Regions from separate parts of the Bacillus sp. m3-13 genome, predicted to be linked through region 2. Evidence: a T-box and tRNA genes for the amino acid it is inferred to sense, from the RefSeq annotation. Region 2 holds a T-box; the other holds one or more tRNA genes.
What was found. The T-box of region 2 lies ahead of ileS (isoleucine--tRNA ligase). A T-box ahead of a tRNA ligase gene usually reads a tRNA of that ligase, here a tRNA-Ile.
Positions count from the first base shown of each region.

Region 1: it has a tRNA-Ile gene. The T-box ahead of ileS (isoleucine--tRNA ligase) is inferred to sense a tRNA for this amino acid. The anticodon was not compared.

Region 1 covers NZ_ACPC01000019.1:122,157-129,796, forward strand. The annotation lists gene M313_RS0111075 (Tex family protein) at 1-500, shown strand, start outside; gene cmpA (cortex morphogenetic protein CmpA) at 1,057-1,167, opposite strand; gene M313_RS0111085 (SprT family protein) at 1,497-1,970, shown strand; tRNA gene M313_RS0111090 (tRNA-Asn) at 2,138-2,212, shown strand; tRNA gene M313_RS0111095 (tRNA-Ser) at 2,216-2,306, shown strand; tRNA gene M313_RS0111100 (tRNA-Glu) at 2,315-2,386, shown strand; tRNA gene M313_RS0111105 (tRNA-Val) at 2,436-2,511, shown strand; tRNA gene M313_RS0111110 (tRNA-Gln) at 2,554-2,628, shown strand; tRNA gene M313_RS0111115 (tRNA-Leu) at 2,645-2,728, shown strand; tRNA gene M313_RS0111120 (tRNA-Leu) at 2,755-2,840, shown strand; tRNA gene M313_RS0111125 (tRNA-Arg) at 2,948-3,024, shown strand; tRNA gene M313_RS0111130 (tRNA-Pro) at 3,029-3,105, shown strand; tRNA gene M313_RS0111135 (tRNA-Ala) at 3,124-3,196, shown strand; tRNA gene M313_RS0111140 (tRNA-Met) at 3,371-3,447, shown strand; tRNA gene M313_RS0111145 (tRNA-Ile) at 3,452-3,529, shown strand; tRNA gene M313_RS0111150 (tRNA-Ser) at 3,545-3,638, shown strand; tRNA gene M313_RS0111155 (tRNA-Met) at 3,685-3,763, shown strand; tRNA gene M313_RS0111160 (tRNA-Asp) at 3,767-3,843, shown strand; tRNA gene M313_RS0111165 (tRNA-Phe) at 3,900-3,972, shown strand; tRNA gene M313_RS0111170 (tRNA-Thr) at 3,987-4,062, shown strand; tRNA gene M313_RS0111175 (tRNA-His) at 4,089-4,161, shown strand; tRNA gene M313_RS0111180 (tRNA-Gly) at 4,169-4,242, shown strand; tRNA gene M313_RS0111185 (tRNA-Ile) at 4,250-4,326, shown strand; tRNA gene M313_RS0111190 (tRNA-Asn) at 4,354-4,428, shown strand; tRNA gene M313_RS0111195 (tRNA-Ser) at 4,433-4,523, shown strand; tRNA gene M313_RS0111200 (tRNA-Glu) at 4,532-4,603, shown strand; gene glgB (1,4-alpha-glucan branching enzyme) at 5,142-7,025, shown strand; gene M313_RS0111210 (glucose-1-phosphate adenylyltransferase) at 7,030-7,640, shown strand, end outside.
Region 2 covers NZ_ACPC01000015.1:224,982-232,621, forward strand. The annotation lists gene M313_RS0108015 (hypothetical protein) at 237-959, shown strand; gene M313_RS0108020 (pyridoxamine 5'-phosphate oxidase family protein) at 1,024-1,464, shown strand; T-box leader at 1,876-2,100, shown strand; gene ileS (isoleucine--tRNA ligase) at 2,164-5,253, shown strand; gene M313_RS0108030 (sigma-70 family RNA polymerase sigma factor) at 5,600-6,157, shown strand; gene lstR (helix-turn-helix domain-containing protein) at 6,090-6,491, shown strand; gene M313_RS0108040 (FtsW/RodA/SpoVE family cell cycle protein) at 6,488-7,640, shown strand, end outside.

The DNA of each region.
Region 1 (7,640 bases), on a different contig from region 2:
GAACGGGCATCCACCCGGAAACGTATAGCGATGTTAAGAAGTTATTGAAGCAATTAGGAACGTCTGAAAAAGAAATCGGAACGGAAAAGCTGCAGCAAGCCCTGAAAGATGTAGATGTGGCAAAGCTTGCCGAAGACTTAAACATCGGTCCTATTACTCTTCAGGACATCATCGATTCTCTCATCAGACCGGAAAGAGATCCTCGTGATGATATGCCTACCCCGCTACTTAAGCAGGATGTATTGAAAATGGAAGATCTGCAAAAAGGAATGGAACTAGAAGGAACAGTCAGAAATGTCGTGGACTTCGGCGCATTTGTTGATATCGGCGTAAAGCAAGACGGCCTTGTCCATATCTCAAAACTGAGCGATCGCTTTGTAAAACACCCGCTTGACGTTGTCTCTGTCGGTGATATTGTCACTGTCTGGGTCGATGGAGTGGAAGTGAACAAAGGGCGAGTATCCCTAACGATGCTGCAACCCCAAAAGCAAGAAGTATAGGAAGATAAAATAACCCCCGAACAACCAAGTGAACAGGTTGTCGGGGGTTCTTCTTCATTCTTTTGGGTTCTTGATCGCCGGGATGAAGACAACAGTGAGGAGAGATCAGGAAGAGAGAGGTCCTCATTAGCGTTATGAAGACATCAGTGAGGAGAGATTAGGAAGAGAGAGGTCCTCATTACCGTTATGAAGACATCAGTGACTAGAAATTTGGAGGAGAGAAGTCCTCATCGGCGTTATGAAGACATCAGTGACGAGAAATCAGGAGGAGAGATGTTCTCATTAGCGTTATGAAGACATCAGTGACGAGAAATTTGGAGGAGAGAAGTTCTCATTAGCGTTATGAAGACATCAGTGACGAGAAATTTGGAAAAGAGATGTCCTCATCGCAATATGAAGCTCTTGGTGACAAGGGATTTTAACGAAATAGTCAAGAGGAGATCAAAGGGAAGATCTGGCAAGTTCAATGTTTCAAAGGTATGCCAAAACCGAGAAAACGTCCCAAGAAATTATGATCTTGGGACGTAGTTTTAGCTCGCGTTAACGATTTTGTTCTTCAAGTATTCTTCTTATGATAGAAAAACCAGCACTGATTCAACATTTTTATCTGATATCGATCTTTCTCCAGGTATGCGCGTTGCATCTGCTTCCTAAACCAAGTCGGCATCTTTCACTACCCCCTTCAACCTTTAAACTTGAAGGCTCATAATGAGGGGCTGTTTAGGTAAAGATTGTTGCAGGTTAGTGAGTGTATGAGTGGATTGGAGCGGAAGGCGCTCGACTCCGGCGAAAGGTAGCGGTAGACTTGAGACCCCACAGCGCAGCGAGGAGGCTCAAGCACTGCCCTGCGGAAAGCGAGTGCCTGCAGCGGAAAGAAACGGCAAAACTTCAAAGGGAAAACAACAATCTTATAGAAACCAGCCCAACATAAATGACTTATTTTTTTCTATACTATGCAGTATAATGGGGAGGGTTCGAATGAAAGGTGGAGGACACATGGAAGACAAAGAACTACAGAAGTTAATAGAAGGAATCTCCCTAAAGCATTTCAACAGACCTTTCCTTCACAAAGCATCATTCAATCACCGACTGAAAACAACCGGAGGAAGATACCTCACCTCCACAAGCAACATCGAAATCAACAAGAAGTATTACGACGCCCTGGGTATGGACGAGCTAGTAGGCATCATCAAACACGAACTATGCCACTACCACCTGCACATTCAAGGTAAAGGCTATAAACACCGAGATGCTGATTTCCGATTCTTACTTAAAAAAGTGGGGGCCCCAAGATTTTGTACGCCCATTCATACAACTACATCCAAGCCGAAAACTTTTCGTATATATGAATGTGTGGATTGCCACCTGCAATACAAAAGAGTAAGAAGAGTGAATACAAACAAGTATAGATGTGGAAAATGTAGAGGGAAGTTAAGAGAAATAGAAAAGCGTGTTGACACACAACCATAAAATATGATAATTTATTCTAGTCGCTGTTTTAAAAAACGGCTGGATGACAATTATGATAATATATCATTTTTGTTCCGAAAAAACTTGACTTTTAAGTACAAGCTTATTAAAATAAAAGCAGTCGGTTGCGACGAAAGACAACGTTATCCGACACACCGTAGCATTATTCCACCATAGCTCAGCGGTAGAGCATTCGGCTGTTAACCGAAGGGTCGTAGGTTCGAATCCTACTGGTGGAGCCAAATGGAGAAGTACTCAAGTGGCTGAAGAGGCGCCCCTGCTAAGGGTGTAGGTCGTGTAAGCGGCGCGAGGGTTCAAATCCCTCCTTCTCCGCCATCTATTAAGGCCCGTTGGTCAAGCGGTTAAGACACCGCCCTTTCACGGCGGTAACACGGGTTCGAATCCCGTACGGGTCACTACAAAGTGGGATGCAAAACATTCTTGTTTTGTTTCCCATTTCTATCTGGAGGATTAGCTCAGCTGGGAGAGCACCTGCCTTACAAGCAGGGGGTCGGCGGTTCGATCCCGTCATCCTCCACCAGAGGGACTTAATACTAACCTTCTAAAGTTAAATCATCTTCGATGGGCTATAGCCAAGCGGTAAGGCATCGCACTTTGACTGCGACATGCGTTGGTTCGAATCCAGCTAGCCCAGCCAACTTTATAAAATGTATGCGGGTGTGGCGGAATTGGCAGACGCGCTAGACTTAGGATCTAGTGTCTTTGACGTGGGGGTTCGAGTCCCTTCACCCGCACCATACATTTATACTAGCCATTCATTTTCGCGGTCGTGGCGGAATGGCAGACGCGCTAGGTTGAGGGCCTAGTGGGGGCAACCCCGTGGAAGTTCGACTCTTCTCGGCCGCACCAAAAACACCGAAAAAATAATTTCAAAAAAGTGTTGACACAAAATGCTGGATTTGATATTATAGTTAAGTCGCCTCTGAGAGGGACATCAAATAAACAACTTATATGAAGCGCCCGTAGCTCAATTGGATAGAGCGTTTGACTACGGATCAAAAGGTTAGGGGTTCGAGTCCTCTCGGGCGCGCCATTATCGGGGAGTAGCTCAGCTTGGTAGAGCACTTGGTTTGGGACCAAGGGGTCGCAGGTTCAAATCCTGTCTTCCCGACCATTAAATCCCTTAGAATTTGGGGCCTTAGCTCAGCTGGGAGAGCGCCTGCTTTGCACGCAGGAGGTCAGCGGTTCGATCCCGCTAGGCTCCACTTTAATACTTTTTATGAAATACTTATCTTTTTGGCGGTGTAGCGACGAGCATTACTACATGAATTTGCTCCAAGTTGTCCCGACGGATTTACACCCTGAATTTGCTTGCAGAGGAAGGGACACAGACCAGTAACATTGGTGCCAGTAAATCTAATGAAATACTTTATCTTTTTGGCGGTGTAGCTCAGCTGGCTAGAGCGTACGGTTCATACCCGTGAGGTCGGGGGTTCGATCCCCTCCGCCGCTACCAAAAAGGACCCTTTAGCTCAGCTGGTTAGAGCAGACGGCTCATAACCGTCCGGTCGTAGGTTCGAGTCCTACAAGGTCCACCAGTTCTTTCTATACGCGGAGGAATACCCAAGTCCGGCTGAAGGGATCGGTCTTGAAAACCGACAGGGGTGTCAAAGCCCGCGGGGGTTCGAATCCCCTCTTCCTCCGCCATAATATTTTAGATGATATGGTGAGTATAGAGAAGTAATATTGTTATCGCGGGGTGGAGCAGTCCGGTAGCTCGGTCGGGCTCATAACCCGAAGGTCGCAGGTTCAAATCCTGTCCCCCGCAACCAAATGGTCCCGTGGTGTAGCGGTTAACATGCCTGCCTGTCACGCAGGAGATCGCCGGTTCGATCCCCGGTCGGGACCGCCATTTTTTATCTTAATAGTTTGGCTTTGTATTAAGGTTTACACTATTAATTATATTACGGCTCGGTAGCTCAGTTGGTAGAGCAATGGACTGAAAATCCATGTGTCGGCGGTTCGATTCCGTCCCGAGCCACTTTGATTTTAAATGCCGGTGTAGCTCAGTTGGTAGAGCAACTGACTTGTAATCAGTAGGTCGTGGGTTCGACTCCTATCGCCGGCACCATCTTTTACTAAGTAAATATTATTATGGCGGTTGTGGCGAAGTGGTTAACGCACCTGATTGTGGTTCAGGCATTCGTGGGTTCGATTCCCATCAGTCGCCCTTTTTAGCGGGTGTAGTTTAATGGTAAAACCTCAGCCTTCCAAGCTGATGTCGTGGGTTCGATTCCCATCACCCGCTCCATTTTTGTGGGCCTATAGCTCAGCTGGTTAGAGCGCACGCCTGATAAGCGTGAGGTCGGTGGTTCGAGTCCACTTAGGCCCACCATTTTTTATATACACCGTTTTGTTTTATTCCACCATAGCTCAGCGGTAGAGCATTCGGCTGTTAACCGAAGGGTCGTAGGTTCGAATCCTACTGGTGGAGCCATTCTGGGGAAGTACTCAAGTGGCTGAAGAGGCGCCCCTGCTAAGGGTGTAGGTCGTGTAAGCGGCGCGAGGGTTCAAATCCCTCCTTCTCCGCCAGAATATCTGGCCCGTTGGTCAAGCGGTTAAGACACCGCCCTTTCACGGCGGTAACACGGGTTCGAATCCCGTACGGGTCATCAAAAGTTGTGGTATTTTATAAATACTATGGCTTTTTTTATTTGTCCAAATTCTCCTCGTAAGTACTTCAAAACTTCTCTCCAAATAATGAAATTTGTTTGCATTTTATTTTAAAAATAGGAAATTCCTAACTCATACAATACCCTTCTGCGAAACAAACAAAACCTCATTTTGAAAAGTAAAATTATTATTTCAATATAATCTATCTGTGTAAGCGTGTACATTTATTCTTGTGGGCTATATTAAGCACAAAAACTTTTCGACAAAAACCAACACTTCTCCTCCTAATTTTTAGGCTAAATTTCTTGCATTGTAAACCCTTCCATAAATGCTGATATAACGCAATTTCAAGTAGAGCAACAATGAAAACGGTTTCCTTAAATTGCTTGTTTTTTACATACCAGTCTCTAAAAATAAATATTGTTGATTTATGTCATACGATTTCGACTTGTCGGATAAAGGAGAATATTATAAAAAAGAGAATAGTAGTGTATAACAATATTCTTTTTTATAAGGAATGATGGAAGGGTGAAAAAATTGATTGCTACGAGTGCGACGGATTTTCAGCTGCACCTTTTTCATGAGGGAACATTGAATAAAAGTTATGAGCTTTTTGGCTCACATTTAGTACGTCATCGTAAAAAGGTGGTAGGAACAAGGTTCACTGTATGGGCGCCTAATGCCAAGAAGGTGCGTGTAATGGGCTCTTTCAATGAGTGGAATGGTGAGGTGCATCCACTAGAAAAATTAAATAAAGAAGGTGTTTGGAGTATCCAAATAGATGAAGACCTATTGGGTCATTTATATAAATACGAGATTGTTACACAATCGGGTGAAATACTACATAAAGCGGATCCGTTTGCTTTTCATGCAGAAGTAAGACCTAAAACAGCGTCAATTGTGTATGACCTAGAAAGATTTAAATGGAAAGATCAGAACTGGCGCAGGAAAAAGAAACGAAAACTGGTTTATGAAAAACCGATGTTTATCTATGAGCTGCACCTTGGTTCATGGAAGAAAAAGAATGATGGAGAACTTTACTCCTACACAGAATTAGTTACGGAATTAATTCCTTATATTAAAGAACATGGATTTACACATATAGAATTACTTCCTTTAGTGGAGCATCCATATGACCGCTCATGGGGGTATCAAGGTACGGGGTATTATGCTGCGACAAGCAGATATGGAAATCCTAAAGAGTTAATGGCGTTTATTGATGCATGCCACCAAGAGGACATAGGGGTGATATTAGACTGGGTACCGGGGCATTTCTGTAAAGATGCTCATGGGCTATATATGTTTGATGGGGCACCTGTGTTTGAATATAAAAACTACCATGATCGCGAGAATGAAGTATGGGGCACGGCAAACTTTGATTTAGGAAAGCCTGAGGTAAGGAGCTTTTTAATTTCAAATGCATTGTTCTGGATGGATTATTTCCATGTTGACGGCTTTAGAGTGGATGCAGTAGCCAACATGCTTTATTGGCCAAACTCAAAGGAAGAGCATGCGAACCCTTTTGCACAAGAATTTTTGCAAAAACTGAATGAAGCGGTATTTGAACAGGATTATAGTGCGCTTATGATTGCAGAAGATTCTACAGATTGGCCACTAGTTACCTCCCCTACCTCTAGTGGAGGGCTTGGATTCAATTACAAGTGGAATATGGGTTGGATGAATGACATTTTGCGGTACATGGAGACTGCTCCTGAGCAAAGAAAACATCTACACGATAAAGTGACATTCTCCATCGTCTATGCATTTTCCGAGAATTTCATTTTGCCTTTTTCCCATGACGAAGTGGTTCATGGCAAAAGATCTCTGTTAAACAAAATGCCTGGAAATTATGAAGAAAAGTTTGCGCAATTACGGTTGCTGTACGGATTCTTCTTGACACACCCTGGAAAGAAGCTTCTCTACATGGGCGGGGAGTTTGGGCAGTTTGATGAATGGAAGGACCTTGAACAGTTGGATTGGTTTTTAGTAGACCAGTATGAATCCCATCAACAGATGCATCATTATTTCAAGGAACTGTTGGCTTTTTATCAGCAATATAAAGCCTTGTATGAATTGGATCATGACCCTAATGGATTTGAATGGATTGATGCAGATAACCGTGAGCAAAGTGTCTTTTCCTTTATCCGAAAAGGAAAAAAACCTGCAGATACGCTAGTAGTAGTTTGTAATTTCACAGGAGTTTCCTACGATGAATTTAAAATTGGCGTGCCTTATCTAACAGAATATGAAGAAGTTTTTAGTTCTGATGCACAAGAATTCGGTGGAAACGGCCGGATAAATGATCAGGAAGTTAGTGCTGTAGAAGGAGCATATCACGGAAAGGACTATCATATGATGGTCAATGTTGCATCATTTGGCGTAAGTATATGGCGTCCTAAGAAAATTAGAGGGGAGAGATAACGCGATGGCGAAAAATAAATGTGTAGCAATGTTATTGGCAGGGGGAAAAGGGAGCAGGCTCAGTTCCTTAACAAAAACGTTGGCAAAGCCGGCTGTTCCTTTTGGAGGGAAGTATAGAATCATCGATTTTGCATTAAGTAACTGTACCAATTCAGGGATTACTACCGTTGGAGTTCTGACCCAGTATCAACCATTGGTATTAAATTCTTATATAGGTATTGGTAGCACATGGGATTTGGACCGTAAAAATGGAGGGGTGACGGTATTGCCTCCTTACACCGAATCTTCAGGTGTGAAATGGTATACAGGGACAGCAAGTGCCATCTATCAGAATATCAACTATCTCACTCAATATGATCCTGAATATGTCCTAATTCTTTCTGGTGACCATATTTACAAGATGAATTACGAGGAAATGCTAGACTACCATATTAAAAAGGATGCGGATGTATCCATTTCAGTGGTGGAAGTTCCTTGGGAAGAAGCAAGCAGGTTTGGAATCATGAATACGAACGATAAGCTCGAAGTGGTGGAGTTTGATGAAAAGCCAGCGCATCCAAAGAGTAATCTGGCTAGTATGGGAATCTATATTTTCAAGTGGTCCGTTTTAAAGGA
Region 2 (7,640 bases):
TAGATGAGCAGTTGATATACAGTACAAATATTACGTTCACGATAATTGATCTTCAACGGGCGCGATCCAGGAACAAGGATCAGCGCTTGTTTTATTTTTACTAGGGTGAAAATATATTGTTGGGATTTATAAATTATGAAATAATTGGTATTAAGATATCTGGTAGTTTAGTTAAGTAGGATCAAAAATATTAAGTTACGAGTTTTTGCTTAGATTATAACTAAGAGGTGGATGATTTGCCCAAAATAGCGCTCTTAACAGTTACTCACGACCCTCAAGGGAAAAACATAAGATTATTCAAGGAACTTAAAAATGAGCTAGAGGATATTTATGAAGAATTGTTTTTGACGGTCAGTGAAGAATCTTCAATCGATTTGATTAAAGAAATAGAAAACAGCAAATTTGCTATAAAAATCATACCCAAAAAAGGAGCAGCCGAGGCAAGGAGAGAAGTTGTGAATTTTGGACTGAATGGGGATAGTGTATTTTACCATTACTGCGACTTTGATAGGCTCTTAACTTGGGGTAAGAATCATTTGCAAGAATTAAAGACGATTGTTTCAACTTTACCGAATCACGATTACCTTATTTTAGGTCGTACCGAAAGGGCTATGAATACTCACCCACCTGAATGGATTGAAACCGAGAAAATCACCAACAAAGTTTGTTCCCTTGAACTGGGTTTAGATGTGGACATCACTGCTGGCGCATGTTCATTTTCAAGAAAAGCCGCTGAATGCATCAATAAATATTCGTTTGAAAGAATGACTGATTCTGAATGGATAATGATTGCTCAAAGAATGGCGAATTTGAAGGTAGATTATGCTCAGGTGGAAGGATTGGAATATCATGAAGAGACCAATGGATTAAATAGGGTTATTAGTGATTCTGAAAAATGGTTAGGCAGGTTAAAGCTGGCTTTGATAATAAGTGAAACTGCTATAAAGACTGGAAAGTAACCTAATATTCATTAGTTCTTTCTTCAACTAAACGGCGCTAATCTGTAATAGAGAGGTGGAATAAATGGAGATTATAAGAGGTAAACGAAGTTTTGATTTGGATGAATTCCTAAAAAAACCATTATTTGCTCATCTATCAACGGCTTCATCGGAAGGACCAAGGGAATCTCCGGTGTGGTTTTTTTGGGAAGATAAATGCCTTTGGATTATAGGAACTCCTGGAGATACTTTTCCAATAAGAATAGACAAAAATCCGAAATGTGCCGTCGGTATTGTTGAGTTTGATCCTTCTACAGGGAAGGTATTACATGTAGGTTTCAGAGGAAAAGCAACCGTAGAACCATTTAACTTTGACTTAGCAAAACGATTATTTGCAAAATATTTGGGTTCAGAAGAAAAGGACTGGGATTCTAGATTCAAAAATCAAGATCCCAAAAATGTCTTCATTCGTTTTGTACCTGAGACTGTAGTAGTTAGGGATCAATCATATAACGTCAATAGATAATATTCAACGATCGGGCGCGATCCTGGAATAAGGATTCAGCGCTCATTTTCAGTTTTGAACAAAACATTGGTTAACTTATTGGAAGAAATTAATAAAATAAATGGTTTATTGCAGATTCGCTCCAGAAGGAGATTGACCCGCGAAATCAAGGGGAAAAGCCTGTTTTCCCATCATTAATTTTAGATGCATTTAAGCGGTAGTTATCAAACTATCTGGCGCTAACCAGTTATGTCATCGTCGGTAGGATCCAATTCAACATTAGTCTTCCGTTATCGGGCGCTATCCAGGAAGATCAACGCCCTTTAAACTCAAGCAGATGTTCGTTTTAATAAAGTTTGTTTTTATAAAAATTTACAGAATTTTCTTTGACAAAAGTAACTCTTTCGTTGTATTATATTGGAAAATTATTTATTTTATTTGATGACGAGAATAGTAGGCTATAATCCCTGTCTATAGAGAGTCGCTGTTAGCTGGAAATGCGATGACATATTTTAGTTGAAAATCATCTCCGAGAAGTTTACCTGAAATTACTTTGTAGGGTGAACCGGTAAACGGCCGTTATCCGTTTTGTTTACCAAGTGCCGTGAGGAAAATCACGGAATATGGGTGGTACCGCGGATTCAATCCGTCCCTGTTTAGTTTTATATACAGGGGCGGATTTTTTTGTTTTATCTAAAAAAGTTTAATGAGGTGATTTCATTGCGTAATGTGAATACAAAAGAGGCAGCTTTGGAACGTGAGAACAGAGTCAAGAATTTCTGGAAAGAAGAAAATGTATTTAATCGTTCTATTGAAAATCGCGATGGAGCAGAAACCTTTGTGTTTTATGAAGGTCCTCCAACAGCAAATGGGCTCCCGCACGCAGGGCATGTACTTGGACGAGTCATTAAAGACTTTGTTGCTAGATATAAGACAATGTCTGGATATCAAGTATTTCGTAAGGGGGGCTGGGATACGCATGGATTGCCTGTTGAGCTCGAGGTAGAAAAACAACTAGGGATTTCAGGGAAACAAGAGATTGAAGCATATGGAGTGGAAAAGTTTATTGAGGAATGTAAAAACAGTGTGTTTAATTATGAAAAACAGTGGAGGGACTTTACAGAATCCATAGGATATTGGCTTGATATGGAAGATCCATATGTTACTTTGCAAAATAAATACATTGAAAGCGTTTGGTATATTTTAAGTGATCTTCATCGTCGGGAATTATTGTATAAAGGTCATCGTGTTACTCCTTATTGTCCAAGTAGCCAAACAACATTGAGCTCTCATGAAGTTGCACAAGGATACAAGGATGTGAAAGATCTTTCAGCAACAGCTAAATTTAAACTAGTAGATAAAGAAAATGAATACTTCCTAGGTTGGACTACTACTCCATGGACCCTTCCGGCCAATGTCGCACTTGCTGTGAACCCTGAGCTTACTTATATTAGAGCTAAAAAGGGGGAAGAAATTTTTATCGTTGCAGAAGATTTAGCCAGCAAGAATCTAGGAGAAGATTTTGAAGTGATTTCTTCGCATAAAGGTAGCGAATTTAAAAATGTTACCTACCTTGCTCCGTTCCCTTACATGAAACCAGAACGCGGCCATTTTGTTGTGGAAGGCGATTTTGTCAATGCAGACAGTGGAACGGGGATTGTCCACATCGCTCCAGCATATGGGGAAGATGATTATAACTTAGTCAAACAGCATGATCTTTCCTTTTTTAATGTTGTAGATGGAAAGGGTACTTATACAAAAGATATTCCTCCTTTTGCAGGTCGTTTCGTAAAAGATTGCGATGTAGATATTGTAAAGTACTTAGCGAATGAAGGGCTTCTATTCCATAAAGAAAAATATGAACATAGTTATCCTCACTGCTGGCGTTGTGATTCTCCACTGCTTTATTATGCTATCGAAAGTTGGTTCATCAAGACAACGGAACTAAGGGATCAATTTTTGCAAAACAACCAGAAAGTGGAATGGTATCCGTCTCATATCAAGGATGGGCGTTTTGGAAACTTCTTGGAGAATATAGTCGATTGGAACATAGGACGAAATCGCTATTGGGGTACTCCGCTTCCGGTGTGGATTTGTGATTCTTGTGAACATCAATATGCTCCGAATAGTGAGGCGGACCTTAAAGCAAGGGCACTAGATGATATCGAGGAAATTGAGCTTCATAAACCATATGTAGATCGGATTCATTTGGAGTGCGAAAAATGTAAAGGTTCTATGTCTCGTGTTTCAGAAGTTATAGATGTTTGGTTTGATAGTGGCTCCATGCCTTTCGCTCAGCATCATTATCCATTTGAAAACAAAGATAAATTCGAACAGCAGTTTCCGGCAGATGTCATATGTGAAGGGATAGACCAGACTCGTGGATGGTTCTATAGCCTGCTTGCCGTATCAACCTTGTTTACAGGAAAGGTTCCTTACAAACGTGTATTATCAACAGGCCATATCTTGGATGAAGAGGGACGGAAAATGTCAAAAAGCAAAGGGAATGCATTAAACCCGATGGATTTGGTGGATAAATTCGGGGCAGATGCTTTCCGATGGGCGCTTCTGGCTGATAGTGCTCCTTGGAATAATAAGCGATTCTCAGAACGTGTGGTTATAGAAGCGAAGTCAAAAGTAATTGACACGCTAGTCAATATGCACGGCTTTTATACCTTGTACGCAAACATAGATGGCTATCAATTCAATGAAACAGAAACTGGTGAGAAAACATTATTAGACAGGTGGGTTTTAGCTCGTTTATATAGTGTAACAGCAATTGTTTCGGAAGCTTTGGAAGAATATGATTTTACTAAGGCAGCAAAAGCACTTGAAACATACGTAGATGAAATTAGTAACTGGTATATCCGACGTTCTCGTGATCGCTTTTGGAAAGAGGGGATGACGGAAAACAAAAAAGCAGCATACTATACACTTCATCAAGTGCTGGTACGTACAAGTCAACTCCTAGCTCCATATATACCGTTCCTTGCGGAAGATATCCACTTGAATTTGACAGGAGAAAGTGTCCACCTTACTCACTTTCCTAAAGTAATTGTAAAGGAAGTAGATTCAAAGTTAGAAAAGGAAATGGATGCGGTTTTACAAGTGGTAGAATTAGCACGAGGTGTACGGAATGCCGAAGCAATCAAAACGAAGCAACCACTTTCTGAATTAGTCGTAATCCCGGTTAACCCCGAGATGGGGAAAGCCCTAGATAGGTATAGCGAGATCATTAGAGACGAAATCAATGTGAAAAAAGTGTTAGTTAAACAAACCTCTGACGACCTAGTCCGTTATGATATAAAGCTGAATTTCCGAGTGGCTGGACCCGTTCTAGGAAAAGAGATTAGTACGGTTAAAGGATATTTAGAGAAATTATCTGAAGAAGAAGCTGCAAAAGTCGTTCAAGCTCAAAAAGTGATGGTTCCAACTGGTGCAGGAATAATAGAGGTGCCTTTAGACCTTCTCGTTGTGGAAAGACTCGCCGAGTCAGGTTTAGCGATGGGGGGGAATCAGTATTTTAACGTTGTACTGGATACTACCATTACTGAAGATCTTCGTTTAGAAGGGCTTGCAAGGGAAGTAATCCGTGCAATCCAAGATGAACGAAAAAAACTCGATTTGCCAATTGACCTTCGTGTTGACTTATTTCTAGATGGCGATAATGAAGTTAAAACCGCAATAAGACAAAATGAAGAAATGATCCGTAAGAATGTTCTTGTAAATAACCTGAATATCGGAGATACCGAAAATATGAAAGAAGTCTCACTTGGCACTAACCAAGTCAAGGTTGCAATAAGTAAATAAAAAGTATGAAAGAGTCTTGTTGGTAAATTCCAGGACTCTTTCTTTTTTTTCAGAACTTCCTCATATCTAGGGTATTCAACAATCGGGCGCTTATTCAGAATAGGATAAGCGCCCTTTTGGCGGGGATTTTTCATATGGAAAACTTTTTATAAATACCAGCCTACTTGTATAACTTAGTCGTGGGAAGTTATTAAGCAATATGCGAATGAATTAAATCCATAACTGTTGAATTTAGTCAAAATATAAAACTCTTTTAGATTGAGCATCGTCTAATATACAGGAAAAAGAGGTGAAATAAGTGGATTTACTGTATTTGAAGACAGAATGCAACAATGAAGATGAAGTGATGACTCACTTAATGGAAAAGCATGGTCAGGAACTTCTTTACTTGACATATTCGTATGTGAGAAATAAAGAGGCTGCACAGGATTTAACGCAGGAAGTTTTTATTAAGTGTTATCAATCTTTACATACATACAAAGGGTCAGCTTCTGTGAAAACATGGTTATGGCGTATTGCCATAAATCATTGTAAAGATTACTTGAGAAGCTGGCATTTCCGCCACGTATCTTTAGAAAATAATCCAAACGATTTAGCTATAGGAACTAGCAGAGAGGTAATAGAGAAGGAAGTTATTAGAAAAGAAGAGGATAAAATGCTTGCTGAAGCAGTGCTTTTGTTGCCTGTTAAATATCGTGAAGTTGTATATTTATATTATTTTGAAGAGCATTCCTTGGTTGAAATTGAGGAAATTTTGAACGTTAACTTAAATACTATTAAAACCAGATTGCGTAAGGCAAAGCAACTCCTAAAAAAAGAATGGGAGGAAAATAACAATGGAAGAAAAATTGAAGAATTTGCGGAAATCAATGAAAAATACGGTGTTAAAAGAACTGACTTTTGAAAAGAAGCAAATGGACTCTATTAGAAAAAGCTATAGTGAAAATTTTAGACTGTCCATCCTACAACTATTAAGAAAAGAAAAATCAGGAACCGAACTACTACAAGGATTGCGTGCCAGAGGAATAACAAATTATGATCAATCAGAAGCTGTTCTTTACACGGATCTACACGAATTAGAACAAAAACAGTTGCTTTTAAGCCGTTGGATATACGAAGAAAAACGCTATGTACTGAATAGAAAAGGGCTTAAACATCTGGAGGAATTAGAAGAATCCACAAATAAAAAGTTTAGTAAAAGGCTACAAGAATTATGGAGCGGAGGAAGAAATGTATGAGTAAGTTTCATTATCTTCAATCCGTTACCCAATGGATAAGTTCTAAAGAAGCAAAAGACCTTGTAGAAAAAGAATTACAATACCATATTCAAAAGAAAATAAAAGAACTGGAAGAGAAAGGATTCACAATGCAAGATGCGGAAAGAAAAGCAATAGATGAAATGGGAAATCCAGTAACTGTAGGCAAACGATTTAATCAGTTATATAAGCCAATGTTCGATTGGGTGACAATTGGAGTGTTTCTTATCTTGTTGTTGGCGGGTTACTTGCTATTGTTTCTACTTGAAGATTCGGGGTTTCATTTAAGTTGGTTAAATAAAAGTATTTCAATTGGAATAGGAATGATAGTTGCAGTATTCATCATGTTTTCTAATTACCGGGTGTGGGAGAAATATAAAATGCCTTTACTGATAGGTGCTGTTTCGTTTTTGTTATTCTTTGTTTTACATAATAAATATGGGGTTTTAACTAGCTGGTTTGGTACAACCAATGGTAGACCGTATTTTATGAAGCCAATCCTTGACTCTACAATGATGATTCCTTTCTTTTTAGTAGCTGTTGCAGGATACTTAGCGAAGCCTATTAACCGGATTCAATGGGTACAGCTTGTATCATGCTTACTGCTTTCATTTCTAATGATGATATCTGTGCACAACTTAGCGATGACGATAGCTCTCTTTGTAATGGTTATTGGAATGCTACTATATAGTAAACGATATAGAACGGTAGGCATTTTAATTATACTTCCAGTCCTAGGAATTATGTTTATTCCTCTTGCACCCCATTATATAGATAGAATTACTAGGTATGATCATTACGGAACGACGGTCGCAAAAAAAATATTATCAGACGCTTCATTACTTCCACAAGGGATACCGGCTGATATAGTGCTACCTCATACAGAGCTGGCAGCTGTGACCATAATATATGGCCTAGGATATATAATATCTTTTCTATTATTGTCCGCGTTACTATTTTTATTATATAGGGCTGTGAGAATAATAAGTGAAATTAAATCTGAATTCGGTAAACTCCTTATAGTTGGAAGTTCTACATTATTTGCATTTCAATTGCTCTATAACCTAGGGATGATTACCGGTCTTGTTCCAATTATGGCAGTCCAAGTGCCATTTTTAAGCTATGGAATAC